Regions from separate parts of the Sphingobacterium sp. MAE genome, predicted to be linked through region 1. Evidence: riboswitches for the same ligand, from Rfam matches in the RefSeq annotation. Region 1 holds a riboswitch; each other region holds the start of a gene.
The links. A riboswitch is a leader RNA that binds a small molecule or an ion and turns the genes downstream of it on or off. The one in region 1 is predicted to bind S-adenosylmethionine.
Positions count from the first base shown of each region.

Region 1 (3,173 bases):
GAGGCTATTGAGCGAATTAAAGAAGTTAAAGAAACGAATTAAGATTAAAATAACATGATAAATATAGCCATTATTGGCGTCGGTTTAATTGGTGGCTCAGTCGCCATGAAACTAAAAGAAAAGCATTTTTGTGATCAGGTATTTGGTGTCGACAAAAGTGATGCTAACTTAACAAAAGCATTGCAAATTGGCTTTATCGATCAGAAAGCAACGTTGGAAGAGGCACTAGAAAAATGCAAGGTCATTATTCTCACGGCTCCTGTGGATGCGATTATCTCGTTGGCACCAAAATTATTAGATCTAGTAACAGACCAAGTCATTATTGACATGGGATCTACTAAGCTTAATATTTTACAATTGATCTCAGAACATCCAAATCGTGGTCGGTATGTGGCGGCTCACCCTATGGCAGGGACTGAATATTCTGGCCCAGAAGCAGCTTTACCAAACTTGTTCAAAGATAAAATGATGGTCTACGTGGAGGCTTTTAAATCTGATGAAGACGCTTTTGAACTCGCAGATTCCATTACTGAACAACTGGAAATGCGCACGTCATTTATGACTGCGGAAGAACATGATACCCATACCGCTTATGTTTCACATATCTCCCACCTGACTTCTTTTGCGCTAGCCTTAACGGTATTAGAAAAAGAAAAATCACAGGGCAGGATATTTGAATTAGCGGGTTCTGGATTTGAATCCACAGTACGTTTGGCTAAAAGCTCTCCCGATATGTGGACACCTATTTTTAAACAAAATAGAGTAAACGTATTAGAAGTATTGGAAGAAAATATTAAACAGTTGCAAGCTCTGAAAGATGCTATTCAAGAGGAAAACTATACACAATTACATAAGTTGATTAAAAAATCTAATAAAATAAAGCGCATTATAAAATAAAGCTCCTGTTATTAGTTTAGGGTCGTTCACTTAAGTTAAAAAATGCTAGAAGCCAATACTTCTAGCATTTTTTTGTTCGCAGCCATCATCATCGGCCATTGTGCGATCACATACAATCAACCATTTCTCTAAACTAAGAGAATCATCAACTTGTTCTTTTGATTCAACCTTTATTTCTACTAGGATCAATGTGTAAATGCTCTTCTTGATGAACAGCATATCCGATATCACTCTTGTCCTTATAGGACAGATAGATAATAATGGGAATTATAGCGGATTGGCGGCTACTTTACGAATAGATGTCGAATTGTAACCGATTTGTGCAAAGCGTTTTTTTCACCTTTTAAGAATGCGAAGACGCACATCTCCCTTATCCTTTGTTTTCTTTTGATTCCATAATTAACCTAAATTACTTAACACTCTTCATATTTAATAATTACACCTTTTTCTCAAGAAAAAGAAACTACATTTTTTACTCATGTATTAAATAAATAATTCAAAATATTTTGGTTTCTAAATTCCAAGACATATATTTGCAACGTAGATCGAATCGAAATACACCTAATCAAAACCTTTCAATCAGGTCTTGATTTATAAAGAAGTGGCGAGAGACTGGCTCAATGACCCACTGGCAACCTTCAAAATACGTTTGAAAAGGTGCCAATTCCTGTCCATATCAATATTGTTATGGAGGATATAAATGAAACGACAATGATATTTACATTACAAAAAAACAACAGGGTAAGTTCAATTACCAACGTAACATTTACAACTCTTGCATCAAGTTCAATGCGAATGTTTGAGCACATGTTTATGTTTTATTGTTAGATCTATCCATTTTTTACTTAATGGATAGCAAGTGCATCTACATGTGCAGATCCTCACTCTATAATATTCACGAAAATATTCAACTAATTAATTATAAAAAACCATGTCTACAAATAAAAATTTAAAATTCGAAACTCTACAAGTTCATGCAGGACAAGTTGCAGACCCAACTACTGGCGCACGTGCAGTACCTATATATCAAACCAGCTCATACGTATTTGAAAATGCGGAACATGGCGCTAACTTATTTGCATTAAAACAGTTTGGAAACATCTATACCCGTCTGATGAATCCGACAACAGATGTTTTTGAAAAACGCATTGCTGCATTAGAAGGTGGTGTTGCTGCAGTGGCGGTTGCCTCTGGTCAAGCTGCGCAGTTCATCGCATTAAATAATATTTTAGAGGCTGGTGATAATTTTGTGTCGAGTAGCCATATTTATGGTGGTACATACAATCAATTCAAAGTTGCATTTAAAAGAATTGGAATTGAGGTCCGCTTCACGAAAGAGACAACAGCTGAGGAGTTTGAGTCATTGATCAATGAAAATACGAAAGCATTATACTTAGAAACAATTGGAAATCCAAGTTATGATATTCCTGATTTTGATAAAATAGCTGCAGTTGCTAAAAAACACGATTTACCTTTAATCGTAGATAACACTTTTGGAGCTGGGGGCTATCTATTCAAACCGCTAGAGCATGGTGCTTCTGTTGTTGTCGAATCTGCGACAAAATGGATCGGCGGACATGGAACAAGTATTGGCGGTGTCATCGTTGATGGTGGTACATATAACTGGGGCAATGGTAAATTTAAACAATTTTCTGAACCTTCTGAAGGATATCATGGATTGGTCTTCGCAGATGTATTTGGCCCAGATGGTCCATTTGGCAACATCCAATTTGCAATCCGTGCACGTGTGGAAGGCCTTCGTGATTTCGGACCGGCTATATCACCTTTCAACTCATTCCAGCTTATACAAGGTCTAGAAACGCTTTCGCTACGTGTTCAGCGTCATGTAGACAACACCCTAGAAATCGCTAGATGGTTAGAAGCGCATCCGCAAGTTGAGCAAGTGAACTATCCGGGCTTGAAAAGCTCACCAAGTTATTCAAATGCACAGAAATACCTAAAAAATGGATATGGAGCGGTTCTTTCTTTTCAGATAAAAGGCGATGTCACTAAAGCCGATGCTTTTATAGATAGCCTAGAGTTAATTAGCCATCTAGCAAATGTAGGTGATACAAAATCATTGATCATCCACCCAGCCGCTACAACACACCAGCAACTCAGTGCAGAGGCACAAAAAGCAGCAGGAGTATTTGTTGGGTTATTACGGTTATCGGTAGGAATTGAGCATGTCGATGATATTAAAGATGATTTACAACAAGCTTTCGATAAAATAAAATAATTTCAGATAGCACCATTATATAAAAGCGTAAAAAACA
Region 1 covers NZ_CM160044.1:2,294,203-2,297,375, reverse strand. The annotation lists gene AC06G9_RS09705 (pyridoxal phosphate-dependent aminotransferase) at 1-42, shown strand, start outside; gene AC06G9_RS09700 (prephenate dehydrogenase) at 55-897, shown strand; SAM riboswitch class I at 1,486-1,600, shown strand; gene AC06G9_RS09695 (O-acetylhomoserine aminocarboxypropyltransferase/cysteine synthase family protein) at 1,829-3,136, shown strand.

Region 2 (3,173 bases), 2.3 Mb from region 1:
GTAATAGATACCATAAATTAATGTTGATAGAATCAACGCTACAAAAACCAATATCCCTGACCCAAATGCCAGCCCGAGGGTGTTGACAAAAAATAAATCAAATTTGGCGGCATACTTAATGAGATACTGAATCACGCCCCAAAGAATTAATGCCAGTACTCCGAGTCCAATTATCATTGCTTTACTGATTCCCCATAAAGTTGTCCGGTCTGTTTTCTTGAAATAGATGATAAGAGCTATAGCTGGAATCACCAATAAGTTCAATAAATGAACCCCAATTGATAGTCCGATGATATAAGCGATAACGATAAGCCATCGATCTGCTTGTGGTTTATTTGCGCGAGCTTCCCACTTTAATATCGCCCAAAATACTACTGCAGTACACAATGAGGACATCGCGTAGACCTCTGATTCTACTGCTGAATACCAAAATGTATCGGAGAAACTATAGGCTAAGGCACCGACAAGACCTGCTCCCATAATTTTAATAACTTGATTTTTATGAATTGGTTTATCATCAGAATGACTGATCTTTTTTCCTAACGCTGTAATGGTCCAAAATAAAAATAATACTGTCAAACCACTGCATACAGCAGATCCGATATTCATCCAAAAGGCAATCTGAGCCACATTGCCTAATGCAAAATTTGAAAAGATATTCTGTACCATCAGAAACAATGGTGCTCCTGGCTGATGAACAATCTGGAGTTTATAAGCTGAAGCAATAAACTCACCGGTGTCCCACCAGCTTGTTGTCCGCTCAGCCGTAATAATAAAAACTACTATTGCTATGATGGCACATAGCCAGCCTAACATATTGTTCACTTTCTGATAGCTCATGAATGATCCAGGTTTAATTGATGATATATAATCAATTAAATATAATGAAAGAAGATTTCAATTGAACTAGATTAACTTTTTTTAACAAAAAAATACAGCCTATAAAAAAAGCCCGCTACATTTACGTGGCAGGCTGATCGTTAAATAGGTTGATTTAGAATAACTTTTCTACAATACTTTTTGTCGGTCCGGGATTACTCATGGTGTAAAAATGTAAAACGGGAGCCCCGAAATCGATTAATTCTTTACACTGCTGTACTAGCCATTCTTCTCCCACTTGTCTTACATCAGCATTACTTTTACATGCGGAGACCGCTTCACTCAATTCTTCGGGAATATCCAAATGGAAAATCTTAGGTAGGGTAATCAATTGCTTTTTAGTTGTCAACGGTTTCAATCCGGGTATTATAGGAACATGAATACCATTTTCTCTACATTTTGTAACAAACTCCTTGTATTTTTCTACATTAAAAAACATTTGGGTCACGATAAATTCTGCTCCCATTTCTACTTTCTTTTTTAACCATTTGAAATCTGTATTGAAGTTTGGCGCTTCAAAATGTTTCTCTGGATAACCCGCTACACCAATACAAAAGTTTGTTTTTTCAGATATAGCAATATCTTCATGGAGATATTGTCCCTGATTCATATCAACCACCTGTTGCAATAAATCCGTTGCAAATGCATGTCCACCATCTGTTGGAATAAAATCAGAATCACCTTTTCGTGCATCTCCCCTTAGTACCAGCACATTATCAATACCTAAGAAATTTAGATCAATTAATGCATTCTCCGTTTCTTCTTTCGTAAATCCTCCACATATAAGATGAGGAACAGCATCCACTTTATACTTATTCATAATAGCGGCACAGATAGCAACTGTTCCTGGACGTTTACGATAAGCCACACGCTCTAATAAACCGCTTTCGTGTTTCTTATACATATAGTCTTCTCTATGATAAGTCACATCGATAAAGGGAGGCTTGAATTCCATTAGTGCATCCATTGTTTTAAAAATACTCTGGATACCTTGCCCCTTGGCTGGAGGCAACAATTCAAAAGAAAACAAAGTTTTTCCTTTGGCATTACTGATATGATCAACGATTTTCATTAATTTTTTTTAAATATGATTTTGGTTGGCTTACATCGAAATGCACAAGTAAACTTGTTTCAACTTATCTTTCCCATCTCTGAGTTGGGGTAGAATGTAGCACCTTATAAAATAACAGGTTGCTAAGGCTTCATTGGGTCTAGTCCCTCTGCCTTTCTCTATAAGCATCGGCTAATATCGGTAATAGAAATTTATAATCAAAATAATATTAGAAACTTGCTCAAAAAATTATACGCTTATAGCGCTATAAAAACAAGATCAGATAAAATAAATAAGCCACTACACAAAGATGTGTAGTGGCTTATATTTCTTCATGTTCGATAGTGAAGATGTTAAATTTCTTTATACAACTCAACTAAGCCTTCGGGCAAATCAACCTCCAATACTTGATCTTCTGAATCAATACCGAGCATTAAATCATCATTTAATGGGAACATAAGCTCCTTGCCATTGAAATCAACGGTGGCTATAAATTGTTGTGGCATTTCTTGCACATGTGTAATTTCTCCAAGTTCTCCATGTACCTCATCAATCACTAGATACCCAATTAAATCCGTATATCTGAAATCATCAGGATCACGTTCAGGCATTTTATCATTAGGCAGATATACCTTCTTACGGACTAAGGGCTGTGCTTTATCGATATGATCTACATCTTCCAAATTCAAATAAGCGGTACTATTGGTTTGGTATTTAATATTAGCAACAAAATAAGGAACTAATTTTTTATTGACTTCAACAAATAAGACATCAAAATCTAGATCTTGATAATCTTCAAATTCGAAAAAAAGCTGCAGCTCTCCTTTTAATCCTCGTGTTTTACTAATATAACCGATGTAAAAACTTTCTTCTATGGTCATGTTCTAATTTGAAAGGGCAAATTTAAAAATATAAATACAAAATTGCAGTACTACTTTGGAAATAGGAGTTATTTTCTTTTTAAAAAAAAAGCCGGATCATGTCGAACCGGCTTTCTTGATACTGTATGAAAGAAAAATTATCCTTCAGTTTCTTCTGCAGCAGGAGCTTCAGTTTCTTCTGCAGGAGTTTCCTCTGCAACTGGAGCATTTTTAGCAGCAATAGCAGCAGCTTTTTCTTCTTTTTTCTTAGCTTCAGCAGCTAATGCAATTTTCTTAGTTTCAGCTTTTGTATTAGCTAAACCGTCTTTCTTACCAGCGATTCTTGCATCATTAGCTTCAGTCCAAGCAACAAATTTAGCATC
Region 2 covers NZ_CM160044.1:4,583,143-4,586,315, forward strand. The annotation lists gene AC06G9_RS19620 (glycosyltransferase family 117 protein) at 1-840, opposite strand, end outside; gene AC06G9_RS19625 (methylenetetrahydrofolate reductase) at 995-1,951, opposite strand; SAM riboswitch class I at 2,013-2,118, opposite strand; gene rimM (ribosome maturation factor RimM) at 2,284-2,811, opposite strand; gene AC06G9_RS19635 (30S ribosomal protein S16) at 2,949-3,173, opposite strand, start outside.
Region 2: it holds a riboswitch for S-adenosylmethionine, as region 1 does, so the genes downstream of both, AC06G9_RS19625 (methylenetetrahydrofolate reductase) here and AC06G9_RS09695 (O-acetylhomoserine aminocarboxypropyltransferase/cysteine synthase family protein) in region 1, are expected to answer to the same signal.

Region 3 (3,173 bases), 1.9 Mb from region 1:
TAATTGCTCTTGAAGACGGATTGTTCTTTCTGTCTCCGCTGCGATTTCTTTGTCATATTGTTCTTGAGTAATTGCACCTTTTTTCAAATCAGCTCTCCATTTACGGACATCTTTTGTTTGTGGAAATGAACCAATTGTCGTAGTTGGGAATGCTGGAAGGTTAAATTTAGCTTGCTGTGCTTCTTTACGAGCAGCGAATGAAGATGTGCGTTTTGCGTCGTCGTCAGTGATGTTTGCAGTACGCTCTTTGACTTCCGGTTTGTGAATTAAAGAAGATGTACGACGGTCTTCTGCAGCAGCTTTATTAGCTTCGAAACGCTCCGCAGTTTTTGCATCTACTTCACCTTCAGCTAAGATCGCTAGATCTTTTACCTCTGCTAATTTTTGCTTAGCAAATGCTAACCAATTTTTAACTTCTTTAGGCAATGATTCTTCGTTATCCTCATTGTCTAAATCAAAAGGTACATGTAATAAGGAACTTGAAGGTCCTACTAATACACGGTCTTTGCCTAGAGCATCAACCGCTTTTTTGATTTGTGCTAAAGATTTTTCGTAATCATTTTTCCAAATGTTACGTCCTTCAACAACACCTAATGAAAGTGTTAATGAAGCAGGAACTTTAGCTAATATAGTGTCGAGTTGATTTTCACCTCTTACTAGATCAACATGAACAGCATAAACTGGTAAGTTTAGAGCGGTTTCTTCGTTGTCACGTAATGCCTCGAAATAAGTCGTTACAATAATTTTGATGTCTTGAGCAGCAGCAGCTAATTTAGTAAATACACTAGTGTATAAAGCACGTGTTGCATCATCGATATCTAAAGCTAAAAATGGCTCGTCAATTTGTACATATTTTGCACCAGCAGCAGCCAATTTGCCTAAGATTTCTTCATATACGGGAACCAACTTATCGATTAGATCGATACGATTGAAACCAGATTCTTTTTCTTTACCTAATAATAAGTATGAGATTGGGCCGATTAATACAGGCTTAGTTTCGATACCTAAAGATTTTGCTTCATTGTATTCGTTTAAGAATTTCTCTGAAGTCAATTTGAATTCTTGATTTTTTACGAATTCTGGAACAATGTAATGGTAGTTAGTATCAAACCATTTTGTCATTTCCATTGCCGTTACATCAACGCCATCTTGTTGAAAACCACGCGCCATTGCAAAGTAAAGGTCCAAATTGTATCCTTTATCTTCGTTGTTTAAGAGTGATTGGTATTGTGCTGGAATAGCACCTACAGTTAGAGTCAAGTCTAATACTTGGTCATAAAATGAAAAATCATTTGAAGGGATCAAATCGATGCCAGCATCTTTTTGAGTTTGCCAGTTGCCTTCACGGATTTTCAGTCCAGCCTGCAATAATTCTTGCGCGCTGATTTTTTTAGCCCAATATGCTTCATTGGCCTTTTTCAACTCGCGGAAGGCACCTACACGTGGGTAACCTAAGTTGTTCGTTAGTAACATAAATATAAAATTATTTTATTTGTTCAACCTTAACGAAGCAAGAAATTAGATGGATTTTTTTTATTTGAAATAAAAAACGATCAAAAATTCTTGAATCTATTTACTAAATTTTTTGATTGCTTTTAGAGAGGAGGGCACAAGATATATTTGTGTCTAGCTTATCATTCCCACTTTTTGATGGGGTAGAATGTAGCACCTTGTCAATCGACAGGTTGCTAAGGCTTCATTGGGTCTATTCCCTCTGCCTTTCTCTATAAGCGCTGTAAATATCGGAATTAGTTTTATAAAAACAAATATTTTGTAACTTTTATATCAAAATGACAATAAATCAAGGCTTAAAATTGAAAATTAGCAGATACACCAAGTTGTTTCCCATTGTAAAATGGAGTTGCCATGGTTAAGTAACTTGTCTTTCTTGATTGCAAATGTTTATCAAATAGGGGTAATAGCCAGTATGCTATTTTTGTTCCCATGATACCAATACCTGCTCCCATAGCGACATCCGAAAACCAATGTTTCTGATTGTACATTCTGAGGTACCCTGTACCCGCAGCTATTGTGTATCCTGCGATACCGTACCAAATGGATTGATCTTTATACTCTTGCCATAACATCTCGGCTCCCGTAAATGCGACAGCAGTATGTCCGGATGGGAATGATTCATGATCAGCACGATCTGGTCTCCAAGTAGGAGTGGTCTGTTTGATCGTGTATACCGTAGATAAGGTGATGGCATGAGCGATCGCACTAATGGCTAGACGTTCTTTGAAGTTATGTTTACTTGGGACACCTAGGAAATTGAGACCGTAAACAGCTGCTGAAGGAATAAAAACACTGACATTATCAAATTTGAATGTTTTTGATGGATCATTGTTTATGGAATTATTTATCTGTTGATCTTTATTTTTGAGGTATGGGCTGTTTAAGGAGATTATGCCATAAGTCATTAAAGCAGCGGGTACTATTAATTGTTTATAATTTATTTGACTCCTACTGGTGTCAAAATCTTCATTATTTTTTTGTAAAGTATCTCTTTGCGCATAAAGAGATGGAGAGTAGCAAAAGATAGAAAGGATAAAAAAAATTGTTATTGATATTTTCATTGTAGCAAGATAAACAAAAAGAGATGTTTTAACATCTCTTTATTATTCGGAGTAAATGTATATTAGCTGACCAATAATTTATAGCCTTTTCCATGTACGTTAACAATCTCAACTTTTGGATCATCTCGTAGATATTTTCTCAGTTTACTTAAGAAAACGTCCATACTTCTCCCTGTGAAATAATTGTCATCATGCCAGATTTTTAAAAGTGCTTCTTCTCTTGTCAGTACATCATTCTTTTTTAAACAAAGTAACCTTAATAATTCGGCTTCTTTTGTCGATAGCTTCTGCTGCACACCTTTGTGGGCTATTTGCTGACTGGTATAATCAAAGAAGTATTCTCCAATTTCAAATTTATCGCTCACAACCTGATCATCTTTTTCTCTTATAACACGTTTGAGCAACGCATTTATGCGAAGGAGTAATTCTTCTACTCGAAATGGTTTTGTGATGTAATCATCGCCGCCAAGTTCAAAAGCTTCTGTCTTATCTTCCATCATGCCTTTTGCGGTAGCAAATATGATCGGGGTTGTCGTATTTATTTTCCTGATTTCTTTACCGACTGTAAAGCCATCTTTTTTGGGCATCATGACGTCT
Region 3 covers NZ_CM160044.1:358,667-361,839, forward strand. The annotation lists gene metE (5-methyltetrahydropteroyltriglutamate--homocysteine S-methyltransferase) at 1-1,473, opposite strand, end outside; SAM riboswitch class I at 1,629-1,733, opposite strand; gene AC06G9_RS01510 (phosphatase PAP2 family protein) at 1,809-2,576, opposite strand; gene AC06G9_RS01515 (response regulator transcription factor) at 2,639-3,173, opposite strand, start outside.
Region 3: it holds a riboswitch for S-adenosylmethionine, as region 1 does, so the genes downstream of both, metE (5-methyltetrahydropteroyltriglutamate--homocysteine S-methyltransferase) here and AC06G9_RS09695 (O-acetylhomoserine aminocarboxypropyltransferase/cysteine synthase family protein) in region 1, are expected to answer to the same signal.

Region 4 (3,173 bases), 1.4 Mb from region 1:
TGTTCTTTTTCCAAAGCTGTCCTTTGAACAAATAAATGATATCACCATTTTCTGTTATCTGCACCACAGACTCACCGCCCTTTTCACTAGTTAGGGGAGTAGCGTTGCCTGTTTCCAATGATAAGGTGTATAAGTTTTTCTCTGAGCTGTTGGTCTCCACAGCATAATTTGAGACACCATATACCAGTGTTTTTCCATCAGGTGAAATTCCTTCGGCAGAAACACGTCCTAACTTCCATAATGTTTGCGGGTCTAATGGAGTTTTTGTTGGTGTTTCCATATTAACAGTCAGTTTCGTTTCTTTCTTTTCTTGAGCTATAGTTGCCGAAGCACATAGTAATACAGAAAGCGTTATTAAAGATTTTTTTTTCATCAAAATAATTTATTTTAATAAGGAGTGTGATCATGGATTGAGCTCTTTTCACTCGATTCATAAAAAATACAATTATGAGCATGCAAGATACAAAATCTACTTTATCTTATGTAATTCCTATTTTCTATTTAGGAAGGCTTTTGACGAAGTCATTTTATAAAGCTTTGAAAATTTTAGGTAGATACATATTATGTAATGATCAGGTGATCATATCCGTATTTTTGGGAAATTAAAGCAGAGTATCAAATAAAAAATGCAGATATGCTTGGCACAAACTATCGATGCATCTTTTGTGTATAGTATTAATATTGTGCTCGCAATTGGAAATAAATCAGGAGAGAACTATTGTTTAAAGTAGATATGATAAACGATAAATATACTTTTAAGGAATAGCTTTTTGTAAAAGCTTCAATTGTTCGAAAATAATAAACAACTGAAGCTTATTAGTAAAATAACTGAACTACTTTTTGTAAGCTTGATATCCTAATCTTTTTAATACCGATTTAGAGTATAACAAGCTGTGGATCTGATTCATTAGACTAGTAGATAAATTGCAAAGATCATGTCGTTCTGACTATCCTACTGAACAATTGGAACAAGCGTGTTTTTTTCTAATCGAACTGCTACATACTTGACGGAGGTAAAACCATCTTCTCTTGAAATAATGTTGGAAAGGTCTAAACCTCTTTTAGAAAAAGTACTGATGAGAGCCGTGCGAAATGTAGATTTGGAGGAACCCCAGCCTTTTTCCGATACCGTATCATTGTTGAGTTGTATCAGTTCATTGATGGTGTAATAACTGAATTTTTCCAGTAAGTGTTGATAAAGATTTGGTGTTGACATACAATTTAAAAATTTAAAGGATTAAACCATAAACTGTATCCAGATATTTTTGGTCGAAACCCATATTAATTTACCACCGCGGTTACTTAACTCGGTTGGTATTGCATCGTGCAATTCTGAATACTCTACAAAGTTAGTAGATTTTATTTTGAATCAAAATTTATTTTAAAATAATTAGCTGATATTCTTTTCTAGCATAGGTCTATGTTTTTTGTTTACAATCAAATTGAGAATGTGGCTAATGCTATGTCTTTCTACCGGGATTTTTCATAGGTAAAAAGTGAGAATTTCTAATGTAATTTTAGTTATATCAATTCATTCCTTTCTTCTTGACTTAGAATGTTATAACCTTAATTTATTCAATGAATTACATTATTTTTTTACTTAATTATAATTCGCTATAATATAATTTTTGTTATTTTTTTGGAAAATATTTTCTATAATTGCACCAGTTAATAATTTTTAATGGTAATTTTTTATGATTATTTCTTTAATGAATCTTGATATTTTTATTTATTTGATTGATGCTGAGTTGTTTACTTAACCATCATAATGCTTTATAAGACAATTATAGAGATAAATAGATTTGTATTATAAAAAGTTAAATTTTAAACGATTGCTCACCTTGTATTTTCATAATCACGAATAACTTATAATTATAAATAACCTACTTAATACTATATGGAAAGAAAATTTAGAATATATTTTTTAATACTATTTGCTGTGTTTGTCACATCTTGTGAAAAAGATAATGTTATAGAAAGTACTAACTTGGACATAGCGCAAATTCAAAATAAGAGTCTAAAAGCAAATGGTTCTGGTTCAGATTTTTTTTCTGTAGCTAATAAAATAAGAAGATATATTAGTGAGCAATTTGGAATCAATCATGAAGAGGTACTGTTAGAATCCAAATTTAATGATGATTTAGGTCTTATAGATCTGGATTTACAAGACGTGTTTATTTTTTGTGAAAATGAATTTTCAATTGTATTTGAAGATTCTGACATAGATAAAATTGTTACTGTAAATGATTTAGTAAATTTCTGTTTTCAAAATATGCTAGATGTAGTTGAAATTTATCCTCCAGGTACAAATCCTTCCTATCCAGGGCTTCCTGGAAATCCAGGATTTCCGGGAAGCCCTGGATTTCCTGGAGAAGTAGGAGGGGTAACGGATACAAGAATTAAACTACAGTTGCTTAATAGACCTTTCGGATTATTGCCAGATGTTCCATGTGAAATTATAGAAAAGTGGTTAGCTACTGCTCGACATCAAGTAAAACAAGCACAAATTGATAAATTAAATCAAGTTAGAACAAATCCACACATTGTTCCAAATTTAAATTATGATATAGTAGCACGTGTACAAAAGATTGATGATGCATCCAGTACTGTTGTGAATATGGATTATTATCCTATAAACATTAAACAATTGCCCGTAATAAATGGAATAAGACAGACACCGGAACAATTTTTGAGTGTTATTCGTAAAGATATTAATAATTTTGTAAACAATACATACGCTTCTTTTGACCCATATAACTGGTATGGAATAAATGATAAAAACCTTTGGCTTTCGAATAATCCATTGAGTGCAGTAATTGCGATAGATATTTTGGGACCGGATAATGCATCTGTAATCGTATCGGATTTTTCGAATAATAAATGGACTTTTACAACTATCTATGATCCAAAATATGGACAACATCCAGTTTCAGGAAATAGAGATTTTGGTTTTGTAAAAGAATCGAATGGATCATATACATTTTATACAAGAGGGGTAGATAGATTAACCACAGGGTTTGACGCTCTTGTGGAGTATGTGGCATTTGAGTCGTCCGATAATTTATGGAAGTCTTCCAAGATAAGGTAAGTAGTTATGTTAATCAACATGGTGGTGTTGCAAATATTGTAAGTCCTAAAATTGAGCGGCCTAAGTGGGAAGCTATTAAAAGAGT
Region 4 covers NZ_CM160044.1:888,876-892,048, forward strand. The annotation lists gene AC06G9_RS03820 (S9 family peptidase) at 1-373, opposite strand, end outside; gene AC06G9_RS03825 (5-oxoprolinase) at 953-1,216, opposite strand; SAM-I-IV-variant riboswitch at 1,252-1,345, opposite strand; gene AC06G9_RS03830 (hypothetical protein) at 1,898-3,088, shown strand.
Region 4: it holds a riboswitch for S-adenosylmethionine, as region 1 does, so the genes downstream of both, AC06G9_RS03825 (5-oxoprolinase) here and AC06G9_RS09695 (O-acetylhomoserine aminocarboxypropyltransferase/cysteine synthase family protein) in region 1, are expected to answer to the same signal.